Regions from separate parts of the Solibacillus ferritrahens genome, predicted to be linked through region 3. Evidence: predicted binding sites of a transcription regulator. Region 3 holds the regulator's gene; each other region holds the start of a gene.
The links. The regulator LexA, encoded in region 3, represses DNA repair genes until DNA is damaged. The targets are predictions, from matches to a motif close to CGAACATATGTTCG.
Positions count from the first base shown of each region.

Region 1: uvrB (excinuclease ABC subunit UvrB) is a predicted target of LexA. The motif match lies at 3,014-3,027, and genes of this name have one in related genera.
Region 2: recA (recombinase RecA) is a predicted target of LexA. The motif match lies at 1,800-1,813, and genes of this name have one in related genera.

Region 1 covers NZ_JAXCLE010000020.1:3,369-11,805, forward strand. Annotated here, with positions in the region: gene uvrA (excinuclease ABC subunit UvrA) at 1-951, opposite strand, end outside; gene uvrB (excinuclease ABC subunit UvrB) at 957-2,939, opposite strand; gene SNE38_RS16055 (IDEAL domain-containing protein) at 3,215-3,457, opposite strand; gene SNE38_RS16060 (competence protein ComK) at 3,644-4,135, shown strand; gene SNE38_RS16065 (hypothetical protein) at 4,139-4,492, opposite strand; one part of gene prfB (peptide chain release factor 2) at 4,687-5,718, opposite strand; one part of gene prfB (peptide chain release factor 2) at 5,720-5,791, opposite strand; gene secA (preprotein translocase subunit SecA) at 6,163-8,437, opposite strand, start outside.
Region 2 covers NZ_JAXCLE010000002.1:339,072-347,508, reverse strand. Annotated here, with positions in the region: gene rny (ribonuclease Y) at 1-92, opposite strand, end outside; gene recA (recombinase RecA) at 653-1,717, opposite strand; gene SNE38_RS03790 (competence/damage-inducible protein A) at 1,885-3,144, opposite strand; gene pgsA (CDP-diacylglycerol--glycerol-3-phosphate 3-phosphatidyltransferase) at 3,305-3,883, opposite strand; gene SNE38_RS03780 (helix-turn-helix domain-containing protein) at 3,930-4,826, opposite strand; gene SNE38_RS03775 (DUF3388 domain-containing protein) at 4,881-5,669, opposite strand; gene SNE38_RS03770 (DUF3243 domain-containing protein) at 5,873-6,130, opposite strand; gene ymfI (elongation factor P 5-aminopentanone reductase) at 6,180-6,908, opposite strand; gene yfmH (EF-P 5-aminopentanol modification-associated protein YfmH) at 6,905-8,209, opposite strand; gene yfmF (EF-P 5-aminopentanol modification-associated protein YfmF) at 8,213-8,437, opposite strand, start outside.
Region 3 covers NZ_JAXCLE010000007.1:7-8,443, reverse strand. Annotated here, with positions in the region: gene SNE38_RS08510 (methionine gamma-lyase family protein) at 1-952, shown strand, start outside; gene SNE38_RS08505 (MerR family transcriptional regulator) at 1,169-1,552, shown strand; gene glnA (type I glutamate--ammonia ligase) at 1,616-2,950, shown strand; gene SNE38_RS08495 (gamma-type small acid-soluble spore protein) at 3,046-3,450, opposite strand; gene SNE38_RS08490 (hydrolase) at 3,582-4,220, shown strand; gene SNE38_RS08485 (DNA alkylation repair protein) at 4,222-4,929, shown strand; gene SNE38_RS08480 (5' nucleotidase, NT5C type) at 5,008-5,553, shown strand; gene SNE38_RS08475 (gamma-glutamyl-gamma-aminobutyrate hydrolase family protein) at 5,675-6,370, shown strand; gene lexA (transcriptional repressor LexA) at 6,457-7,080, opposite strand; gene yneA (cell division suppressor protein YneA) at 7,242-7,589, shown strand; gene SNE38_RS08460 (YneB family resolvase-like protein) at 7,576-8,232, shown strand.

The DNA.
Region 1 (8,437 bases), on a different contig from region 3:
ATAATAGTTGGAAGAAACGGATTCCCATGGGGCAATCGCATTTTCATTCAATGTCAAATCCCAATTATGGATGACCAAATCGATATCTGCCTTAGCCCTGCTGCCTAACCCATCACATGTTGGGCATGCACCGAACGGACTGTTAAACGAAAACATGCGCGGCTCAAGCTCACCAATTGAAAAGCCACACTGTGGACATGCATGATGTTCACTGAATAACAGCTCCTCATGTTCCATTACATCAACGAGTACCCGTCCGTCTGCAATTTTTAGAGCCGCTTCAAGGGAATCGCTTAATCGGGATTCAATGCCCTCTTTTAAAACGATTCTGTCGACAACTACTTCAATTGTATGTTTTTTATTTTTATCGAGCTCTATATTATCATCTAAATCCCGTAGTTCTCCGTTTAATCGAATACGCACATAGCCTTGCTTTTTTAGGTCTTCCAATAGCTTTACATGTGTGCCCTTTTTCCCTTCAATTACAGGGGCAAGTAACTGCATTTTAGTACGCTCTGGATATTCCAGTAAACGGTCGACCATTTGCTCGATTGTCTGGGAAGTAATTTCTATACCATGTGTCGGGCAATACGGTTTACCGATCCGTGCAAAAAGTAATCGTAAATAATCATAAATTTCCGTAACCGTCCCAACAGTAGAGCGCGGGTTACGGCTCGTTGTTTTCTGATCAATGGAAATGGCCGGGGAAAGCCCTTCAATCGTATCGACATCCGGCTTGTCCATTTGCCCTAAAAATTGTCGTGCATAGGCAGACAATGATTCCACATAACGACGTTGCCCTTCAGCATAAATCGTATCGAATGCTAAAGAGGATTTCCCGGAGCCTGAAAGACCTGTCACTACGACAATTTTATCGCGGGGAATTGTGACATCAATATTTTTTAAATTATGCGCGCGTGCACCTTGTACGACAATTTCTGTATTTTTCACATTGTTCACCCTTCTGCCTTTAATTCAAATATCATGTCACGTAATTCTGCCGCACGTTCAAAGTCCAATGCTTTTGCGGCTTCTTTCATTTCAACTTGCAAAGTTGCAACAAGCTTCTCCAGCTCTTTTTTTGTAAGCTTTTTGCCGCCTGTCACTTTTGTAATGTATGTTTCTTCCTGTTCCGCAGCTTGAGTTGCTCGAATAATATCAGGAATCTTTTTAATAATTGTCTGTGGTGTAATACCATGTGCTTCGTTGTAAGCCTTTTGTATTTCACGACGTCGCTTCGTTTCACTGATGGCCTTTGTCATAGAATCCGTCATATTATTGGCATATAGAATAACATGACCATTCGAGTTACGTGCAGCACGTCCAATTGTTTGAATTAATGATCGCTCTGAGCGAAGGAAACCTTCCTTGTCCGCATCTAAAATCGCCACAAGGGAAACTTCCGGAATATCAAGACCTTCCCGCAATAAGTTAATGCCGATTAGCACATCATATGTCCCTTTACGAAGCTCCCGGATAATTTCGATCCGTTCCAAGGTCTTTATTTCCGAATGTAAGTATTCTACTTTTAAGCCCATTTCTTTTAAATAACTCGATAAATCCTCCGACATTTTCTTTGTTAATGTTGTGATTAATGTCCTTTCATTGCGGCGAATACGTTCCTGAATTTCATCGATTAAATCATCAATTTGTCCTTCAATTGGGCGCACATCGATTGTTGGATCGAGTAGCCCGGTCGGACGAATAATTTGCTCCACCATTTCCGGTGTATGCTCCAATTCATATGGACCAGGTGTTGCGGATACATAAATTGCCTGGCTGACTTTTGACTGAAACTCATCAAACATTAATGGACGATTATCAAGTGCGGACGGCAAACGGAAGCCGTGTTCAACTAATACACCTTTACGAGCCTGGTCTCCATTATACATACCACGTACTTGTGGCAATGTAACATGGCTTTCATCAACAACAAGCAAAAAATCCTTAGGGAAATAATCTAGTAATGTATATGGTGTGGCCCCCGCTTCTCGCAAAGTCAAATGGCGCGAATAATTTTCGATGCCTGAGCAGAAGCCCATTTCCTTCATCATTTCCAAATCGTAATTAGTACGCTGCTCTAAACGCTGCGCTTCCAGTAAACGGTCTTCCGAGCGCAAAATTGCAAGGCGCTCCTCCAATTCTTTTTCAATGTTTCCAATGGCTACTTTCATCTTTTCTTCACGGGTAACGAAGTGGGATGCTGGGAAAATTGCTACATGCTGACGATCTCCCAAAATTTCCCCCGTCAATGCATCAACTTCCCGAATCCGATCAACTTCATCTCCGAAAAACTCTACGCGAATACAATGCTCGTCTCTTGATGCCGGGAAAATTTCCACAACATCCCCACGTACTCTAAACGAACCGCGTGTAAAATTAATATCATTTCGTTCATATTGAATGTCAACTAGCTTGCGCAATAGTTGATTACGCTCGAGTTCCATCTCTGTACGAATGGATACGACCATTTCCCGATATTCTTCAGGATTACCGAGACCATATATACAGGATACCGAAGCAATTATAATGACATCATCCCGTTCAAATAAAGCTGTTGTTGCCGAGTGACGCAGCTTATCGATTTCTTCATTAATACTTGAATCCTTTTCGATATACGTATCTGTTTGCGGTACATACGCTTCCGGTTGGAAATAGTCATAATAACTTACGAAATATTCAACTGCATTGTCCGGAAAAAACTCCTTGAACTCACTATATAATTGACCTGCAAGTGTTTTATTGTGTGCCATCACGAGCGTTGGCTTATTCACTTCTTTAATTACATTTGAAATTGTAAAGGTTTTACCTGTACCGGTTGCCCCCAGTAATGTCTGATGGCGCTTTCCTTCTTTAATGCCCCGTACAAGCTGTTTTATCGCTTCCGGCTGGTCACCAGCAGGCTTGTAGGCGGACTGTATTTTATAAGTTTCTGTCATTTTCAGCTTGTCCTTTCCTTCGCTTTTCTTATTCTCTATTTTAACATACCCGTTTTTAATTTACGATAAAATTACGAACATATATTCTCAAAATGAATTATGATGACTTATTTAAACTTTCTAAAGGGTTTTTCGAAAGTCTTGCACAATTATCAGAAAAAATATCCTATTTATTAGAAAATTTTTGTATTTTATTAGATTCTTAAATCCTGTTTTTGAATGCAACCATGTTTAAACACACAAAAAAAGCCACCTATCATAAGGTGACTTTCTTGTTATGAAACAGTGATTGCCAATAAGTCGTTCAGTTCTGTTGTGTAGCATTCAAATGCCTGCTCGTTCTTTTGATCTAGCGATGTATCGATAAGTAATTTTAGTTGTTCGATACGTTGCATACGCTGTAATCGACTAATAAATAAATCTAAATAAATTTCATTCAATAACTTCTCTGCTTGATTTTCAGTGGACTGCTGACCTACCGCTTTTAAAAAGTCTGTATACGAATAATATTTATCCATCGATTTCACCTCGACCTCTTTTTTCCATTATAAAGTAAAACCCATTTAATTTGCAATATATTCTGAAAAATTATCATATAACCAAATTTTCAGAATACGGTGTTGATTTTTTCCATTTTATGTATTATTTTAACTGTATAATGAAAATTTAAGCGGGTAGGGAATGTTAAAGAAAGGGGATCTAATATGACTAGTAATATACCACAAAATTCAAATTACATTATTTCTAATTCTACTTTTTGTTTAAGTTCCTATCAATATCGAGATAAAATCCATACGATCATATTGGACAAATACGGAAAAGTAACCGCTCCTTATAAGCCCTTAAAGCTCGTTCGCAACACTTGCAGGTTACACGGCAGTTCCTATGAAGCAAGTAAATATCAGGCAAGGCGGTTTTTCGGAGAGAATAAACACAAACTTCCGGTTATGGTGGCATACGATTTTGGGGAGCCTTGTATTTTGTTTCCACTCTTTTCACCGCATTCCCCTCATAATATTTGGATTGCGCTAAACCCCGTCATAAATATTAGTGATGCGGGTGATAGAACGCGCGTAACTTTTATCGACGGAACAGAAGTTCATTTTGCTATCCATATGAAATCCTTCAACCAACAATACGTACGCGCTGCCATGTTCTATAAACACATAATTCTACATCGCCATGCCACGCTGTAACCATCAGTTTTTTGCAAAATATTCAGCAAGAAGCAGCTCGCTTTGATTGCGAAGGCGAATATTCGAATATCTCCTACACTCCATGACTCCATTAAAATAAAATTGATACTCGGTAAATAAATCATCTGTTTTGCCTCTTATTAGACGCATATGATGAAGTTTAAAATAGTCCTTCGTTTCCTTTAGGTCGTTTTTTACCTTGATACGAACAGCATTGATTAAATGTAAATATGGATTCTTAAATTTAAACGCACTTTGTTCTACAATTGAATAATCCTTCTCAAGAATTATTAACAACAACGGCAAATAAATTCCTGCTTCATAATACGGAATCGTTTTAGAAGGAATTTGTACCATACGAAAACCTCCATTTATAGGAACGTTTGTTCGTATTTATTTTCACATATTTTTTTATATTTGACAAGTGGAAAATTTACTCAGCTTATATTTTCATTATAATGAAAAGGCTGTGTTAAAGGTCAAATTGACTTTTAACACAGCCTTTCTACGTAAAGTAATATGGCTCCTGCTCGTTGCAAGGGAGGGGCATATTAATAAGAGATTTTCGAACGTAAATATGCAGTAATGAATAAATCCAAGTCCCCATCCATTACAGCACCGACATTTCCTGTTTCTGCACTTGTACGGTGATCTTTTACCATTGAATATGGATGGAAAACGTATGAGCGAATTTGTGAGCCCCAACCGATTTCTTTTTGCTCACCGCGTATTTCATCCAGCTGAGCCTGCTGCTTTTCAATTTCTAATTGATACAGCTTCGACTTTAACATTTTCATCGCAGCATCACGGTTTTTAATTTGTGAACGCTCGGATTGACATTGAACAACAACACCTGACGGCAAGTGGGTAATACGAACAGCAGAGTCCGTCGTATTAATATGCTGACCACCCGCACCTGTCGCACGGTACGTATCGACTTTCAAATCTTCTGTACGGATATCAATCTCAATTTCATCATTAAATTCCGGCATGATGTCACATGATACGAATGATGTATGACGGCGACCCGATGAATCAAACGGAGAAATACGCACTAAACGGTGTACCCCTTTTTCCGCTTTTAAATAACCGTAAGCATTATGACCGGTAATTTGTAAAGTGACCGATTTAATACCTGCTTCATCACCTGGTAAATAGTCGATTGTTGTTACTTTAAAACCGCGCTTCTCTGCCCAGCGTGTATACATACGCAATAGCATTGAACCCCAGTCCTGTGACTCCGTACCCCCAGCACCTGGGTGCAGCTCTAAAATGGCGTTGTTTTTATCGTATGGTTCTGATAATAGCATTTGAAGTTCAAAGTCTGCCATTTTTGATTGGAATTCGCCTAATTCTTTGCCTAGTTCTTCTTGTAATTCTGCATCTGGCTCTTCGCGTAAAAGTTCAAGTGTCATTTCCAGATTTTCTTGTATATCAACTAAGTCTTTAAATTCGTTGACAACTGCTTTAATACCGTTGCTTTCGTTAATGATTGCCTGTGCGCCGTTTTGGTCATTCCAAAAGTTTGGCTCAAGCATCATTTCGTCCAATTCCTGAATACGTGCCTCTTTGTTTTCTAAGTCAAAGAGACCCCCTGAAGTCCGCTAGTTTTGTAGCTGTATTTTCGAGTGCATTGCGCACATCTGCTAATTCCATCATATATTTTCCTCCGTAGTTAAAGTGTACAAATGTCATCTTGATATACCGTTGTTTTCCGTTACGGGCGAATGCTTTCCGCGGGCACGGCTCGAGCCTGTAGTCTCGAGCGTCGGTGCTCCTGCCGCTACGCTTTCGTCGCAAAATAAATTTTGCTGTTCCCGCAGGAAGCTTTGAGTTACTTCTTTGCCCCCGCTTCGCTCTGCAGCGAAAGGCGGAGCCGACAGCTGCACTCCTCGCCCTCCACTTCAATCAACTTGCTTAACACTAGGTACAAATATTTACTTACAACATAATTTTGTAAACAAACTTTATGAAAAAACAAACCGGGTCATTGAGCATAGTTTCAATGACCTCGGTTTTATTGCTTTTTATTGTCCTACGCCGTGGCAAGATTTGTACTTTTTGCCGCTACCGCATGGGCATGGGTCGTTACGTCCGATGTTTTCGGCTTTACGTGCTGGTAATTTTTTTGGTTTGGCAGCGCCCTCTTCTTTCGGGTTTACTGCTTGGCCTTTTGCTACTTCTTCACGTTGCAGGTTGCTGCGAATCTCTGCTTTCAATGCATATTTTGCTACATCTTCACGGACCGCTGCGACCATTTCCTCGAACATTGCGAAACCTTCTTGTTGGTATTCACGTAGTGGATCGTTTTGACCGTATGCACGTAGGTGAATCCCTTGACGTAACTGATCCATCGCATCAATATGGTCAATCCATTTCGTATCGATTGAACGCAGTAATATAACTTTTTCGAATTCGCGCATACGCTCCGGCGTCATCGCTTCTTCTTTTTCATTATAGCGTTCCGTTACTTTTTCAGAAATAAATGCAATCATTTCTTCCGGTGATTTGTTTTCCAGCTGCTCTCTTGTAATATCTCCCTCATCTAAAAGGTTTGCAGCAATATAGTCCACTAAAGCATCCATTGTCCATGCTTCTTTTTCACCTTGCGTATGAAGTGCCACGGCATTTTCTACCGCCTGAGAAATCATTGATTCAACTAATGCACGCATATTTTCCGAATCAAGTACTTCTTCACGCTCTTTGTAAATTACTTCACGTTGCTGACGCAGTACATCATCATATTGCAATAGACGTTTACGCGCATCGAAGTTATTCCCTTCAACACGTTTTTGCGCTGATTCAACCGCTTTTGAAACCATTCCCGACTGAATCGGCTGTGTATCGTCCATACCAAGTCTTGTCATCATTGACTTCATTTTATCCGAACCAAAGCGACGCATTAACTCATCTTCAAGTGAAAGATAGAATTGTGTTACCCCTGGATTACCTTGACGACCAGAACGACCACGAAGCTGATTATCAATACGGCGTGATTCATGGCGCTCTGTACCAATTACCGCTAAACCGCCTACTTCTAATACGCCTTCACCTGGTTTAATGTCCGTACCACGACCTGCCATGTTCGTCGCAATTGTTACGGCACCTTTTTGACCGGCATTTAAAATAATTTCAGCTTCACGCTCATGGTTTTTCGCGTTCAATACATTATGCGGAATTTTAAATTTCGTTAAATATTTTGAGATAATTTCTGATGTTTCAATCGCTACTGTACCAACCAATACCGGCTGGCCTGCACGATGACGCTCTGCAATATCTTCTGCAACCGCTTTGAACTTGCCTTCCATAGTTGCAAAGATTAAGTCAGGACGGTCATCACGGGCAATTGGTTTATTCGTTGGTATCGCCACAACATTCATATTATAAATATTACGGAATTCCTCTTCCTCTGTTTTCGCTGTACCTGTCATACCCGACAGTTTTTCATACATACGGAAATAGTTTTGGAACGTAACCGTCGCCATTGTCATCGATTCATTTTGAATATCCAAGCCTTCTTTTGCTTCAATCGCCTGGTGAAGACCGTCTGAATAGCGACGTCCCTTCATTAAACGACCTGTAAAGCCATCAACGATTACAACTTCGCCTTCCTGTACAACATAGTCGAAATCTTTATGCATGGACGCATGTGCTTTTAAACTTTGGTTAATTGCATGATTTAGGCGCACGTGAGCTAAATCGAATAAGTTATCGATTCCAAATGCACGTTCAGCCTTTTCAATCCCTTGCTCTGTCAGCGTTACACCTTTTGTCGATTCTTCATAGTTATAGTCTTCTTCTTGCTTTAGCATACGGACAAAGGCATTTGATTGTACATAAAGCTGTGCAGATTTTCCTGCCTGCCCCGAAATGATTAACGGTGTACGGGCTTCATCGATTAAAATCGAGTCAACCTCATCGATTACCGCATAATATAACGGTCGCTGTACACGGTCTTCTTTATAAAGGACCATATTGTCGCGCAAATAATCAAAGCCGAGCTCATTGTTTGTCGAGTATGTAATATCGGCTGCATATGCTTCACGCTTTTGTTCTTTTGATAGGCTGTTTAAGTTCAAGCCTACTGTTAAGCCTAACCAATTATACAGCTCACCCATTTCCGTCGCGTCACGGCTAGCTAAATATTCATTGACTGTGACAACATGTACACCTTTACCAGTTAGCGCATTTAAATAAACAGACATTGTCGAAGTTAACGTTTTACCTTCACCCGTTTTCATTTCGGCAATATTTCCTTCATTTAATGCAGCCGCCCCCATAATTTGCACACGGAACGGATAC
Region 2 (8,437 bases), on a different contig from region 3:
GTGACTTTTGATTCATTCACGTTTTTCATGTAAAAATAGATAACAGCAACACCGACAGCGAATCCTAGCAAAGCAGGGAGAATCATTTCCATAATACTAATCCCTCCTAAGCTGATATGTCTGATGTTCTTCTAGTCGGCTATATATGTTTTCAAATATTCAAACATATTGCCTATTTCATTTCAAAATTTAGAAATTATACATTTTAATTGTATAGTTCATAATTAGGTATGTCAAGAATAGCCATGTTTAAAGGTTTTTTTATATTTATTGATTTGAGAGACTTTTTTGCCGGAAAGATAACTTTATTCGACACTTATATAGTTTTTATAGACACATTCCTTAACTTTCCCTCACATTTTTATGAAGAAAGTATCGCTTAAAGAACTTCCCTAAACATATATTCGCCAAATTCATCCGGTTATTCGTCACTCCCTGTATTTTATTCATCAAATCCCAGCGCGTATTCGCCACTTCCAGTAACTTATTCGTCACTCTCTTATATTTAATCGCCACTTTGAAATTTATTCGCCACTTCAAGCAACATATTCGTCACTGCTCTTATATAATTGCCATTTGCTACTAGCTAACCTGCCTGCCCTAAACAAACAAATAAAACCCAAGCGGAGCCATTCGCTTGGGTACACAATAATTATTTTTCTTCTTCAAATAATTCCAGTTCGTCGATTTCTTCTTCTGCTGTGTCATTGGCACCGATTGTATAGCCAAGCTCACCGATTCCGAAATGTTGACGGATTTTTTCTGTAACGTCCTCTTTAATTGCAGGATTTTCTTTTAAAAATTGTTTTACATTTTCACGGCCTTGACCAATTCGTTCATTATTGTATGAATACCATGATCCGCTCTTTTGGATAATATCCAGGTCTGCACCGATATCGACGATTTCTCCTTCTTTCGAAATCCCTTCGCCGTACATAATATCCACTTCCGCTGTTCGGAATGGTGGTGCTACTTTATTTTTTACAACTTTAATTTTTGTTTTGTTACCGATAATTTCCGTACCTTGCTTAATTGCCTCACCACGACGGACTTCCAGACGAATAGATGAGTAGAATTTAAGGGCACGTCCACCAGTTGTTGTTTCAGGGTTACCAAACATTACACCGATTTTTTCACGAACTTGGTTGATGAAAATTGCCAGTGTATTTGATTTATTAATAACACCTGATAATTTACGTAATGCCTGGGACATTAAACGAGCTTGCAGACCCATGTGTGAGTCACCCATTTCGCCTTCAATCTCTGCTTTTGGCACTAATGCTGCAACAGAGTCGATTACGATAATATCAATTGCGCCTGAACGTACAAGGGCTTCTGCGATTTCAAGTGCTTGTTCACCTGTATCCGGTTGAGATAATAATAACTCATCAATATTAACACCTAATTTTTGTGCATATACCGGGTCTAATGCATGTTCAGCATCGATAAATGCAGCTGTTCCGCCATTTGCTTGAATTTCCGCAATGGCATGCAAAGTTACCGTTGTTTTACCTGAAGACTCTGGTCCGTATACTTCCACAATACGTCCACGTGGATACCCGCCTATACCTAATGCGGCATCAATTGCGATAGAGCCTGATGAAGTTGTCTCCATATGTCGGTTTGAATTTTCACCCAACTTCATGACAGAACCTTTACCGAATTGTTTTTCTATTTGTTTTAACGCCATGTCTAACGCTGCTTTACGATCGCTCAAACTATTTCCTCCTTAAGAAAAAAGCTTTATTTAACTTATGTCTCTATTATACTTGCTAATGAGATAACATTCAAGAAAAAAGCGAACATATTTTCGCTTTTTCTTAGAAATCTTCTGAAAGCCTTATTTTCCGCTTCCAAAGGCTCAGTTTTCCAATAAACCTTAAACTAGATCAACTTTTTATAACCCTGTTTCGCTAGCTCTCTCATTAAATAGCTGAATGTAAATTTAACCGCCCTAATCCGGTTTGTGTTTCTGGATCCTGTTAGCTGCAAACGATACGTGAAGGGCTCAAGGTCGCAGATACTAATTCCTACCCAAATGGCCCCTGCAGGTAGACCGTCATGACTGCCTGGTCCTGCTGCGCCCGTTAGCCCAATACCAATATCTGTATGAAATTTTTCGCGAACTTTTGTAGCCATTGCAGCAGCACATTCACTACTTACAATCCCATATTCTTCAAGAAGGTCGGCAGAAATACCGAGCTGTTCTATTTTTGTTTCCTTCGTATACGTCACGACGCCGCCAATTAAAGCGGATGCGACACCAGGAATCTCCGCAAGTTCTGATTGGAACAGACCGGCAGTTAAACTTTCTGCGGCAGAAATCGTTAATTCATTTTCCAATAGCATTTGGACAAGATTAAAACCTAGTGATTCATCATTAACCCCGTAAAAATACTCTCCGACGATATCCAAAATTTCACGTTTCTTTAATTCAATTAAACGAAATGCTTGCTGTTCATTTTGCGCTTTCGCTGTAATCCGCAGCATAACTTCTCCATCTGAAGCAAGCGGCGCAACGGTAGGATTCGTTTGTTCATCCAATATTTTTTGTATACGGTGTTCCAGTTCAGCTTCCCCAATGCCATAAAAGCGCAGAACATGCGATAAAATAACGCCACCATCATGTAAAAGTGCCGCTAGCTTCGGCTTTGTTTCATATTGGAACATTGGCTCAAGCTCTTTTGGTGGTCCAGGTAACAAAATATAAATACGGTCATTTTCGGATAAAAACATTCCTGGTGCCATTCCATGCTGATTTAGCAGCACATCGCAGTCTTCCAATACAAGTGCCTGTTTACGGTTGTTTTCCGTCATAGGACGTTTTTGTTTCGAAAAGAACTCTTCAATTGCATATAGTGCTGTCTCGTCAAATACCAAATTACGATTTAAGTGCTTTGCAATCGTTTCCTTCGTTAAATCATCCTTTGTCGGTCCTAAGCCGCCAGAGAAAATGATAAGGTCTGCACGCTGTTCTGCAATACGGATTGCCTCTAGAAGTCGCGCCTCATTGTCTCCTACAACGGTATGATAATATACATTAATGCCAAGCTCAGATAGCTGACTTGAAATAAACTTTGCATTCGTATTGGCGATTTGCCCCAATAACAGTTCCGATCCTACCGCAATAATTTCTGCATTCATTCAAAGACCCCCTATATAAAATAAAAGAAAAACTAGATTAGAAAAACACTCCCCCGTACAAACGTAAAAGTGCGGGAATTTGTTTTATCCTATATGGATTCATAATACTACTATTCCTATCCATAAAGAAAATCTAACCTAGTTTTTGAAATATATTTATTTATTTTGAATCCAACAATACACGACGGTTAATGTAGAAATAATCCCATCCAGACCATACTGTAAAGAAAAGTGCAACATATAGCATAATCATATCAAATGGTATGCCAACTAAAGTAAAAATGGTATTGTGCAAAATCAATGCTGAAATCGCAACAATTTGGGCCCATGTTTTAATTTTACCAAGCTGATTTGCGGCCACTACTTCACCTTGACCAGCCAAAATCAGTCGTAAGCCTGTTACCGCAAACTCACGTGAAATGATGATAATGACAATCCAGGCAGGTGCTAAATCAATTTCCACCAATAATATAAAAGCAGCTGAAACGAGCAGTTTATCTGCAAGCGGGTCTAAAAACTTCCCTAAATTCGTCACTAAATTATATTTTCGGGCATAATAGCCATCTACCCAATCCGTTGCGGACGCTAAAATAAAAACGAGTGCACCAACAAAATAGTTCACTTGCATCGTTGCGCCAAACAACGTCATATTCCCCCAACCAAAATCAAACATCATTATAATCACAAATATTGGGATTAATAAAATGCGGGAGACTGTAATCTTATTTGGAATGTTCATTTGTTAACACCTTTCATCGAAAGAAAAGAGCCATCTTAATAGATGACTACTCTCCTTGTTGTTCTTCATTCACTAATTTCAAAATAATATTTTGCGTCATAAGATCTTGTGCGTATGTTAATTCTACATCATTTATATACACTTTAGCCACTTTTGAGTTTCCTAAACGAATTCTTGCATAGCCATCTGATGTTGAATCATTTTCCGCAATTTCTCCTGCTTTGTAAACACGTGCCGGGATTTTCTCATCACGATTTTCATTACGAATACCAACCCATGTATCGCCTGACACTTCAACACGGACATTTAATGTATCTGTTCCGGATACTTCAAACGTTGTATCTTCACCGGAAACAACACCTGAGCTAATAACTTGTGCAGGTTCAGGATCTTCTTCAATCGGTTCTACTACTGGTTCTTCATCTTCTTCGTTGTTTTCCACTGTATCTTCTACAGGTTTACTCGGTGTTGAGTTTGGATTTTGTTCATATTCAACGGGTTTATTATCTTCTTCCACTACATCTGGAACACTACCTATTTTTTTCATAGAAAGTGTAGTAATCACAATGATAATAACAATTGCAAATAAAGCTACTATTATTTTAGGCATTGTTTCCATCATTTTATTACTAGATGATGCCTTCATTGAACGTCGACTTGGACTTTGTGAGAAAGATTGCGCTACCTCTTCTTTCTGAATCTCCGGAATATCTTTACGATACTCTGTTAAAACTTCATCCGCATCCAATCCAACAGCCTCTGCATACTGCTTAATAAAAGCTCGTACATAAAATGACCCGGGCATAATCGCATAATTGCCCTCTTCTATTCCAATTAAATACCGCTTCTGAATCTTCGTGATATTTTGTAAATCTTCTAAACTATAGCCTCTAGCTAATCTCGCTTCTTTCAAGCGAGCTCCTAGTTCTGTCAAAAAAAACACCTACTTTTAATATATTAAACTAATTAATTCATAATAATATGAATTACTTTATTTTTAAAATTCAAATCCTCCAAAATGATCGGTACTTGATAACATATTGTTCTTTTCAATTATTTCATAAGTAATTTCTTCGTCTGGATCGTGGCGTAACTCAATAATATAATCGAAATCCTCTATTTTATATGATGAATGCTGTACAAAAAGATCTGGATGTTCAATGACTTTAATCGTCGGCATTCCCATGATTTCCCGAACTAACTGCTGATGCCTTTCATCAGTAGAACGACGCGTCACAGCACCATCTAAAATAAAAATATTATTCCCATTAAACTCATCGCCCATTAAAGCATTACGAACTGTTTGTTTAATCATTGTAGAAGAAATGAAAATCCATCTTTTGTTGGCACTAACACTTGCAGCAACAATCGATTCTGTCTTTCCTACACGAGGCATTCCTCGAATTCCAATTAATTTATGACCGTCCTTCTTAAATAATTCAGCCATAAAATCAACTAAAATTCCTAATTCATCCCGGACAAATCGGAATGTGTTCTTTTCATCAGCATCCCTTGGGATATAGTGCCCATGGCGAACTGCCAGCCGGTCCCGCAACTTTGGTTCACGAAATCTGGTCACATTAATATTTTCCATTGTGGAAACGATTGAAATAAACCGTTGAATTGATTCTTCGTTTTCTGTAGACAGCAACATACCTCGATGCCCTTCATCCACACCGTTAATCGAGACAATATTAACACGAAGCATCCCTAGTAGCGAAGCGATATCGCCTAATAAACCTGGTCGATTCACTTGAATTTCGTATTCAAAATACCATTCGCCCATTTTTTTATCTGTCCCCTCGTAATAGAAACGTTTTTATTTCTTATAAGTTCCATCATAGCGGATTTTGTACCTATTGAAAAGTTAGAAACCCACGTTTTTCTTAGATTTCTTGAAATTATTTTAGAAAAACCTCTTACAGAAATTTTAAGACCGAAAAAAATGCCGCTCACTGATTTGTGAGTGACATTTTTTTCAAAATTCAATTAATGTGTTGGCTTATTTTGAACAAGTTTCATTATACAGCTGGCAATTGCTTGCTTTTCATCTTTCTCAGCAACTGACCATAAATCTGATAATACACGCTCTTGCTCATTTTGTGGGTCAACGTTTTTCGCTAGATACTCACCAATCTGAACTGCGGCCTTCTCAATCATTTTAGTAGGCATGCCGCTTTCTTTTGCGTCAGATACTTGTTTACCTAAAAAGCTTGTCCATTGCTCCCAGTTTTGTAAAATTCCCATATGGCTTATCCCTCCTCTCGCACAAATAGTATGTGCGGATATCGGGAAATTATATGTACCATCCGCCATTAACACGAATTATTTGTCCGGTTACATAATTAGCTCGTCCACTCAAATAAAAAGCCGCCATATTCGCGATATCAATCGCCTCACCAAATGATTGCAATGGTATTTGACTTTCGATCATTTCGCGCTCTTCAGCATTTAACTTTGCGTTCATGCTCGTATTAATGATACCAGGTGCAATCGCATTAACGCGGATGCCGCTAAACGCCGCTTCCTGCGAGTATGCTTTCACGAAGCTGTGCTGGGCGCCTTTTACAGCTGAGTATGCGACTTCGCCGGCTGCACCGACATCACCCCATATCGAACCAATTACAAGTACATAGCTGACTTTATTCGCTCGTAATTTGTTCGCGAGCAATGCCGTCGTACGCATTGGATTTTGTACATGGACATGCCAAAGTTTCGTCATTTCCTCGGCTGGTGTATTTTCCAATAAATCATAAAATGCATGGCCGCTCGCATAGACGATCGCCTGCAACGAAAAAATTTGGGCGGCAATTTGCTCCGCCCCGGTGTCACTGCTGAAATCTGCTTTTACTGGCATAAATTCCTGATTCGGGTACTTTTCGGTAAAAATCTGAAGCATACCGTCAATGACAGTATGCCCAGTATGGTAATGCAGATAGAGTGACCAACCATCCTGTGCCAATTGCTGACAAATAGCTTGCCCAATCGCACCGGAAGCACCGCACACTAATGCAAATTTCTTCATTTTTTATCGCGCTCACTAATCGGCATGATTGTAAACACGGTTTGTTGGTCTTCACCTTGAATTGTTTCAAATGCTTTTTCAATATCTTCAACAGTAATTGTCTCAAGAACCGGGACAACATCGAATAAGTTCATATCGTTGAATTTATAACGTGTAAATTGATTTGCGATAAATTCAATTGAATTTAGTGCTCGCAGGAATAATCCGATTTTTTTGCGTTTAATTCGTTCTACATCTTCAGTCGTGAATAAGTTATCACTTTCTGCCTGTGCCAACTTCTCTTTAATCAAGTTAACAAGCTGCTCTGGCTGTTCTGTATCGGATCCAATTAAAGCAAAACCAAATCCTTTTTCCAAAGTAAAATCATATCCATATGACTCATCAATCAAGCCGTCTTCATAAACATCCGTATAAAACGAAGAAGCACGCCCGAATAAGCATTCTACGGCAATTTGTACAGCAAGTTCATGTTTGAGCATTTCTTCGCCGCTAAGATCGACTTGTTTAGCCTTTAATCCAACATAAACTTTCGGCTTTTGAACATCCATGTGAAGAACGCGTTCTGCTTTCGCAACATCTGTCGGCTCTTCATCAAACATTCTTGTTATATCAGTCGGTTCTGGGAACGTCTTTTTACGTTGATTGTCTTCAATAAATGCCATCATTTCAACAGGATCTACTGCCCCGATAACGAATAGCAGCATATTCGATGGATGATAAAATGTGTTGTAGCATGTGTATAAATGCTCCGCCGTTATACCATCAATTGATTCAATCGTACCGGCGATATCGATTTTCACAGGGTGATTATGATACATATTTTCAATTGCACCAAAATATAAACGCCAATCAGGCTGATCATCGTACATCGTAATTTCCTGACCGATAATTCCTTTTTCCTTATTAACCGTTTCCTCAGTGAAATAAGGCTCTTGAACGAAATTCAGTAATGTCTCGGTACTTTTGTATATATGATCTGTTGCCGAGAATAAATAAGCCGTTCTTGTAAACGATGTAAAGGCATTGGCCTGTGCACCTACTTCACTGAACTTTTGAAATACATCTCCATCTTCCTTTTCGAACATTTTATGCTCCAAAAAGTGGGCAATACCATCAGGGACTGTAATAGGCTCAGTCCCTCCAAGCGGTACAAAAGTACGGTCAACCGAACCATATTTAGTTGTAAACGTTACAAATGTTTTGGAAAAACCTTTTTTCGGCAAAATATATACGTCTAATCCATTATTTAATCGCTTAAAATATAATGTTTCATCTAGTTGCTGGAATTCAATTGTCTCCATGGATTACTCCCCCTTACCGCATAAGAAATACGTTGCTTGCAATTCGATTTGCTGCGCCATTTTCTGCACATCTTCTTTTGTGACAGATTGCCAGCGCAATGTCCACGTATCTAATGTAAACGGTTCGTCTAAAGTTTTATATTGGTCAAAAATTTCAATTTGCCCACGTGGCGAATCTAATGCTTCTTTTAACTGGTTAATGAGCATTGCCTTCGTTTGCGCCAATTC
Region 3 (8,437 bases):
TCTATTTGGCATTCTGCGTCCGGGTGATGAACTTCTTTATATTACAGGGAAGCCTTACGATACACTTCAATCAATCGTCGACGGTGGTGAAAAGGATACAGGATCATTAAAGGATTTTAAGATTGGCTATTCTCATGTTGATTTAATCGGAAATAAGGAAATCGATTGGGAAGGTGTGAAAAATGCAGTTAATGAAAATACAAAGATGATTGCAATTCAACGCTCAAAAGGTTATGCCACACGACCATCCTTTACAATTGAACAAATTTCCCAGATGGTATTAAAAATTCGTGAAATTGCACCAAATGCAGTTATATTTGTTGATAATTGCTATGGTGAATTTGTTGAATTGCTCGAACCAACGGAAGTAGGCGTCGATTTAATGGCGGGTTCTTTAATTAAAAATCCTGGCGGTGGCTTTGCGAAAATAGGAGGTTATATTGCAGGGCGTGCAGATTTAGTGGAAAAATGCGCATACCGTATGACATCCCCAGGGATTGGTGCAGAAGCTGGTGCATCGTTGAATACGTTAGCAGATTTTTATCAAGGTTTTTTCATGGCACCTCATATAGTCGCGCAAAGTTTAAAAGGCGCGATTTTTACATCGGCAATGCTTGAAGAAATCGGTATGACGACCTCCCCTCATTACACGGATGTACGTACAGATTTAATTCAGTCAGTAGCATTCCGTACTCCTGAACAAATGGTAGCGTTTTGTCGTGAAATTCAGGCAGCATCGCCAATCAATGCTCATTTCGCACCAGAACCTGCGTATATGCCTGGATATGAAGATGACGTAATTATGGCAGCAGGAACTTTCGTTCAAGGGTCAAGCATTGAATTGACAGCGGATGGTCCGATTCGTCCTCCATATACAGCTTTTGTACAAGGTGGCTTAACTTATGAACATGTTAAATATGCGATTTGTGCTGCTGTACAAAGACTAACTTAATTTGTAAAAAATCGTCCAATTTAACGGGCGATTTTTTTGTTTGTTATAAAGTTGACAAAAAAGGGTAATAGTATATTGTCAGTTCATTATTTGCTCATCACCTCTCTAGAAACAGTATATAAAATGCTAACTTAAACACTGTATGTCAGTTTTTCTAACATATAATTGACAATGAACGTAACAAGTCGTAATATAGCGGTAAGGGAGGTGAATTAAATGAGTAGTGAAATTCGACGTTCAATGCCACTATTATCGATAAGTATCGTCATGCAATTAACGGATCTAACAGCCAGACAAATTCGTTATTACGAAGAGCATGATTTAATTCAGCCACACCGTACAGAAGGTAATCGTCGGATGTTTTCATTAAATGATGTCGATATCTTATTGGAAATTAAGGATATGCTTGAACAGGGTATTAACATGGCAGGTATAAAAAAAGTATTTGACATGAAAAATGATCCAGCGATCCAGCAGGCGAGTAAAGAGGTTATTTCAGATTCAGATTTACGTAAAATTTTGCGTGAAGAAATGCGTCAAGCACAACGCATGCAAAAAACATCTCTTCGACAAGGGGATTTATCACGCTTTTATCAATAGCGTGTAAATTATATAACTTTGGTAAGAATCGTTTACTGAACAATTTTAGGAGTGTGGAATTTAGTGGGTAAATACACAAAAGAAGACATTAAGAAACTCGTACAAGAAGAACAAGTAAAATTCATTCGTTTACAATTTACAGACATTTTAGGCACAATCAAAAACGTAGAAATTCCAGTAAGCCAACTAGATAAAGCATTGGATAACAAAATGATGTTTGATGGCTCTTCAATCGAAGGTTTCGTACGTATTGAAGAATCGGATATGTACTTATACCCAGATTACGATTCATTTATGATCTTCCCATGGACTGCCGAAAAAGGGAAAGTAGCGCGATTCATCTGTGATATTTATAATCCAAACGGTACGCCATTTGCTGGTGATCCACGCAACAACTTAAAGCGTGTATTAAAAGAAATGGAAGAGTTAGGATTTACAAACTTCAACTTAGGTCCTGAACCAGAATTTTTCTTATTTAAATTAGATTCAAAAGGTGAACCAAGTTTAGAAGTAAATGACCATGGTGGCTACTTCGATTTAGCACCTACAGATCTTGGCGAAAATTGCCGTCGTGACATCGTTTTAGAGTTAGAAGAAATGGGCTTTGAAATTGAAGCTTCACATCATGAAGTTGCACCTGGCCAACATGAAATCGACTTTAAATATGCAGATGCAATTACGGCTTGTGACAATATTCAAACATTCAAGTTAGTTGTTAAAACAATTGCCCGTAAGCATGGCTTACATGCTACATTCATGCCAAAACCTTTATTCGGTGAAGCCGGATCAGGAATGCACTTTAACGTTTCTTTATTTAAAGGAAAAGAAAATGCCTTTTATGATGAGTCTACTGAATTAGGCCTATCTGAATCGGCGATGCAATTTATGGCGGGGATTCTGGAGCACGTACAAGGCTTTACAGCAATTACAAACCCAACAGTTAACTCATATAAACGTTTAGTACCAGGTTATGAAGCGCCATGTTATGTAGCATGGTCAGCGCAAAACCGTTCACCGCTTATCCGTATTCCTTCTTCTCGTGGAGTTTCAACACGTATAGAAGTTCGTTCAGTGGATCCATCTGCAAACCCATATTTAGCGATGGCAGTTATTTTAGAGGCTGGTTTAGAAGGTATTCGTAGAAAGTTAACTCCACCACCAGCAATTAACCGTAACATTTATGTAATGAACGAAGAAGAGCGTAAAGCAAACGGCATCGATAATTTACCAGCAGCTTTAGACGACGCGTTAACATTACTTGCAAAAGACGAGGTTGTGCAAAAAGCATTAGGCAACCACATTTATGCAAACTTTAAAGAAGCAAAAGAAATTGAGTTTGATATGTACCGTTCAACTGTCCACCAGTGGGAACGTGATCAATATATGAAAATGTACTAAGAAGAAAGCGTTGGGGCACTAAGCTCCAACGCTTTTTTTCTTTGTTAATGAAAAAAACCGGCAATAAAAATTGCCGGTTTGGGGATGATATTCGATTATTTATTACCGTTTTGGGAACGAATTTTAGCAAATAATCCAGAAGCTTGCTGCTTTTTGGCTTCAGCTTGTTGATTTTGCTTTTTAACTTGGCTTACATCTGTTTCCATTCCAAACTCCGCGTTCATTGAACTTAGTTTCTTTTGTAAACCACTATTTGCAAAAATACCAGAAGCTTGCTGCTTTTTAGCTTCAGCTTGTTGGTTTTGCTTTTTAACTTGGTTCACATCGGTCTCCATACCAAATTCCGCGTTCTTTGAACTTGGATTTTTTTGTAAACCGTTATTAGCGTATAAACCAGAAGCTTGCTGCTTTTTGGCTTCAGCCTGCTGGTTTTGCTTAATAACCTTGTTAACGTCTGTTTCCATTCCAAATTCAGTATTCATGTTTTTGTTGTTTTTCATGAATATCACCTCCTGAATTTATTCTGTTCAGAGGTTGCTTTATTATGCTGTGGTATATTTTAACTTTTTAATAAAAGGGATTTTTATCTGTTAAATTGAATTTAAAATTACATACTATAATGGAGGTACTTATGGGCTCAAGAATTATGCATGCTATTATTGCTTATAAAGTGGCAGAGGCATTAAACATACAAGATCAAGCAACATTTATAATAGGTGGAATTGCAGCAGATGCAGCCATAATGGCTAAAGACGCATCACATTTTTACAGTGGAGAGCTACAAAGGTTTACTAGAACAATTAATTACGAAGCATTTTATAAAAAGTATAAAAATGAGGTTTCAAAAAACTATATCAATGGTTATTATGTACATTTAATTGCCGATGATTTATGGTTGCAGGGATTTTTCATCCCTTGGTTAAAAAATCGTTTGGAAGCAAAGCCCGAACTGTTGAATGTTTATCATAACGATTTTAAAATTTTAAATGCACAATTAGTTGAGCACTATCATTTGAATGAACAGCTTTCTGCATTATTGAAAGAGCCCTTTGAAATATGTTATTTGCAGGAGGTTTCCCATGAGGAAGTAACTGCATTTATTCCTAGTATTTTAAGTGACCTGCAATATGATACAGAAATACTCAAAATACCGCTTACTGTATTTACAATGGAGCAAATAGTCGGCTATATTGAAACTTCAATAGAGAAGAGTATTTTATTATTAAAACAATCGAGTAAGAACAACTTATCAATTCAGAAAGGATACTAATATGGATTTCAATACTGTAATACAGGAATTAGAAACATTAGGAAAAGAACGTACAAAAAAAATATATATGTCAAACGGGGCCAAGGAGCCAGTATTTGGTGTAACGATTGGATCGATGAAACCATATGTTAAGCAAATAAAAATAAACCATGAACTTGCAGAACAATTATATGCAACGGGTAACTATGATGCAATGTACTTTGCAGGAATCATCGCCGATTCAAAAGCAATGTCGGAAGCAGATTATAATCGATGGATGGACCAGGCTTATTTTTATATGATATCTGATTATGTGGTTGCAGTTACATTAGCAGAATCCGATATTGCCCAACAAGTAAGTGATAAATGGATTGCAAGTGGAGACGAGTTGAAAATGTCTGCTGGCTGGCATTGTTATTGCTGGCTCCTCGGTAATAGAAAAGATGAGGAGTTCTCAGTTGAGAAACTGCGGGGAATGCTTAAACAGGTAAAACAAAATATCAATTTGGTACCGCTACGTACACAAGTTGCGATGAATAACTTTGTAATGACTGTCGGTGTTTCTTTTAAGCCTTTACATAATGAAGCATTGCAAATTGCTAATGATATTGGTGTAGTGGAAATTAAGCGTGAAGGAAAAAAGCCCGGAAAATTACACGCGTATGCAGAAATAGTAAAGCAAGTTGAAAAAGGGCGTATCGGATTTAAACGTAAATATGTTCGTTGTTAATTGTAGAGAGTAATACCTTGTTATTTCACAATATAATTGTATAAACTAAAATTAGGAAATTCCAAGGAGGCCAATTACATGAAAAAAAGTATTGCAATTGATATGGACCAAGTATTAGCTGACTTTTATTCAAAGTTACGTATTACTTACAATGAGAATTTCGGTACTTCCTTTACGGAAGAAGAATTTTTGTTGACTACACAGCGTGATTTACCACGTGAAGATGCAAAGAAACTGTTTGCACTATTAAATGAGCCAGATTACTTCCGCGATTTGGCGTTACTAGATGAAGATGCAATTGAAGTCATTCAGGAGCTTCAGGAGCATTATGAAATTTTTATAGCTACTGCTGCAATGGATGTACCAGGATCATTTACTGCCAAATATGATTGGCTAATCAAACATTTACCATTCATTAAAACACAAAATATTGTATTTTGCGGGAATAAAGCGGTTATACATACCGATTATTTAATTGACGACAATCCAAGGCAGCTTGCGTCATTTAAAGGAACAGGACTATTGTATTCAATGCCATACAATACGGCGGAAGAAGGATATACACGCGTTCATAATTGGAAAGAAATTAAGCAATATTTTTTAAAACAACTCGAAATTGTTTAATCGTAAAGGGATTGCATTTAAGCAATCCCTTTTTTTATAAATTTTTGTAGTCATCTAAGGCGATATAATAGTATAATTTAAATTATTTGAATTATCTTTTAACTTTAAGGGGATAGAAGGAATGAAGCCGATTATTGGGTTAACGATGTATGACTTTGATAAAAAAATGGATATTAATAATGTCTATTTAACATCAATAGAACAAGCAGGTGGCATTCCGATTTGTATACCGAATGCGACAGCAGAAAATGTAGAGGCTCTATTGGCTATTGTTGATGGCCTTGTATTGATTGGTGGTGCGGATATTGACCCATTAATATTTAATGAAGAGCCACACCCTAATATTGGGAGCGTAGTGCGAAAGCGTGATGATAGCGATCTTTTGCTAATGAATGAAGCATTTAAAAGACAAATACCCATTCTAGGCATCTGCCGAGGACAGCAGATTATGAATATAGCCTTTGGGGGGACGATCATTCAGGATATTCCATCACAGGTGGAAAATATAGTCCAACATAAGCAACCATCCAAGCGCGGAGAATTAGCCCATACTGTGGATGTGAAAACACAAAGATTTAAAGAGATTTTTGGTGAAGCATCTTTTCGTGTAAACACTTTCCATCACCAATCAGTAGGTAAGCTGGGGAAAGGGCTAGTCACATCGGCTGTTGCAAAAGATGGTATTATTGAGGGAATCGAACACGAATCCCATCCTTATTGTGTTGCTGTTCAGTGGCACCCTGAAGAGTTGGCGCCAAATGGTGATGTTTATGCGCAACGTTTATTTAGCAGTTTTATAAATGCATGTAAAAAGTAGAGGAAAATCCAGTCGATTTCGGCTGGGTCTTTTTTGTTTGAAATAGAAAAAGCCTGCCGATTCTATTAGAATGGCAAGCTTCTTAATTAATGAATATTTCGATATAGCCCAACTACTTTTCCTAAAATAGATACTTGATTAACAATGATTGGCTCCATCGAACTGTTTTCAGGCTGTAAGCGGAAATGAGTTTTTTCTTTATAGAAACGCTTGACAGTCGCTTCATCTTCTTCGGTCATTGCAACGACGATTTCTCCATTGCTCGCAGTGGAAGTTTTCTTGACAATAACGTAATCCCCATTTAATATGCCGGCTTCAATCATTGATTCACCCATTATTTCAAGCATAAATAATTCATCTTCTGATGAACCATATGCATCGGGTAACGGGAAATATTCTTGGATATCTTCAATGGCCGAGATAGGTAAACCAGCTGTAACTTTACCGATTAATGGTACGTGAATTACACCTTGTTTAGCTATTGATAGCTCTTCTTGATCCAAAATTTCAATGGCACGCGGTTTAGTAGGATCGCGACGTATAAGCCCTTTACTCTCTAATCGAGCTAAATGCCCGTGGACAGTTGAGCTAGAAGCTAAGCCTACAGCCTCTCCAATTTCACGAACTGATGGCGGATAGCCTTTTGAACGAACTTCCTCTTTTATAAAAGTTAGAATAGCTTCTTGTCGTTTGGAAATTTTTTGTGTCAACTAACTCACCTCTTTATCATGCTATTTTTCTTAGTGTAAGTATAGCAGTATGCGAACACGAATGCAAACATAAGTTCGAAAAAACGATTGACAAAAACATATGTTCGTATTATTATGAGAACAAACATTCCGAACATATATTCGAAAGAGGGGTTTTTCTTATGAAAAAAATCAAATTAAATAGCTTTACATCAATGTTTCTAATGTTCTCTATTGTGTTATTAGTATTAATCTTCCATAAAGACGATAATATAGAATTATACGAACAAGTATCTATCGGACAAGGGGATACTTTATGGTCGCTTGCGGAACATTATCGTGGTAAAATGGCAACGCATGATTGGATTAACGAAGTGAAAAAAGAAAACGGCCTACGAGATGGAAAAGTTGTTTCAGGGCAAATATTGGTGGTGCCAGTTGAAAAGGAAGCACAATATATTGTCCAGTTGAATGACTCCTCCGATGTGTCGACAATTAAGGTAGCGAGAGATAATAATGACAAAAACTAAAGCAGTTATTTATTGCCGTGTCAGTACCGAAAAAAGTGCGCAGGAAACATCGTTGCTGCGTCAACAGGAAGAACTGACGAAATATGCTGTAACATTCGGTTTTAAAGAAGTAGAGATTTTTACGGATCAACATAGTGGCTATGACGTGGAACGTGATGGTTTACTGGATATGCTCGATTATATGAGAGAATATAAAATCAAAGTATTATTTGTACAAGACGAAACACGTTTAGGACGAGGGAATGCAAGAATGGCAGTTCTCCATCTTTTACAAAAATACGAGGCGACTGTTTATACATTGAATGATGCTGGTCCTGTAGTATTAAACGAGATGGATACGATGCTACTCGAAATATTGGCTGTAGTTGAAGAGTATCAGCGCCGTATGCATAATGCAAAAATTCGTCGAGGAATGCGTCGAGCAGTAGAAAATGGATATCAACCCCAAAATAATTTAAAAAACCGTGGAAATATTGAAGGGCGTGAACGAAAAGAAGTGCCGGTAGAAGAAATTGTACAGCTTCGTCAAAAAGGCTTAACGTTTGCTGAAATTGCCACTACGTTATCAGGATTGGGTATACCAATCAGTAAAGCAACAGTACATAGACGATATATTGAATATATAGAACAACTAAAAAAGTAGTCACATGCCATTTAAATATCTCAACAGCAAATAAAGAAAATAAAAAAACAAATAGTTTAAAAAACAGAAGCCATGTCATTCGAACATGGCTTCAGATTGTCGACAAAAGGCATCGAGAGCTCGTCTCTCGATGCCTTTTGTCATTTCTTTTATCAAATTAGGTCCCGAAGTTCTGTAAAAGTTCTCCTCTTCGAGGGAATATGCC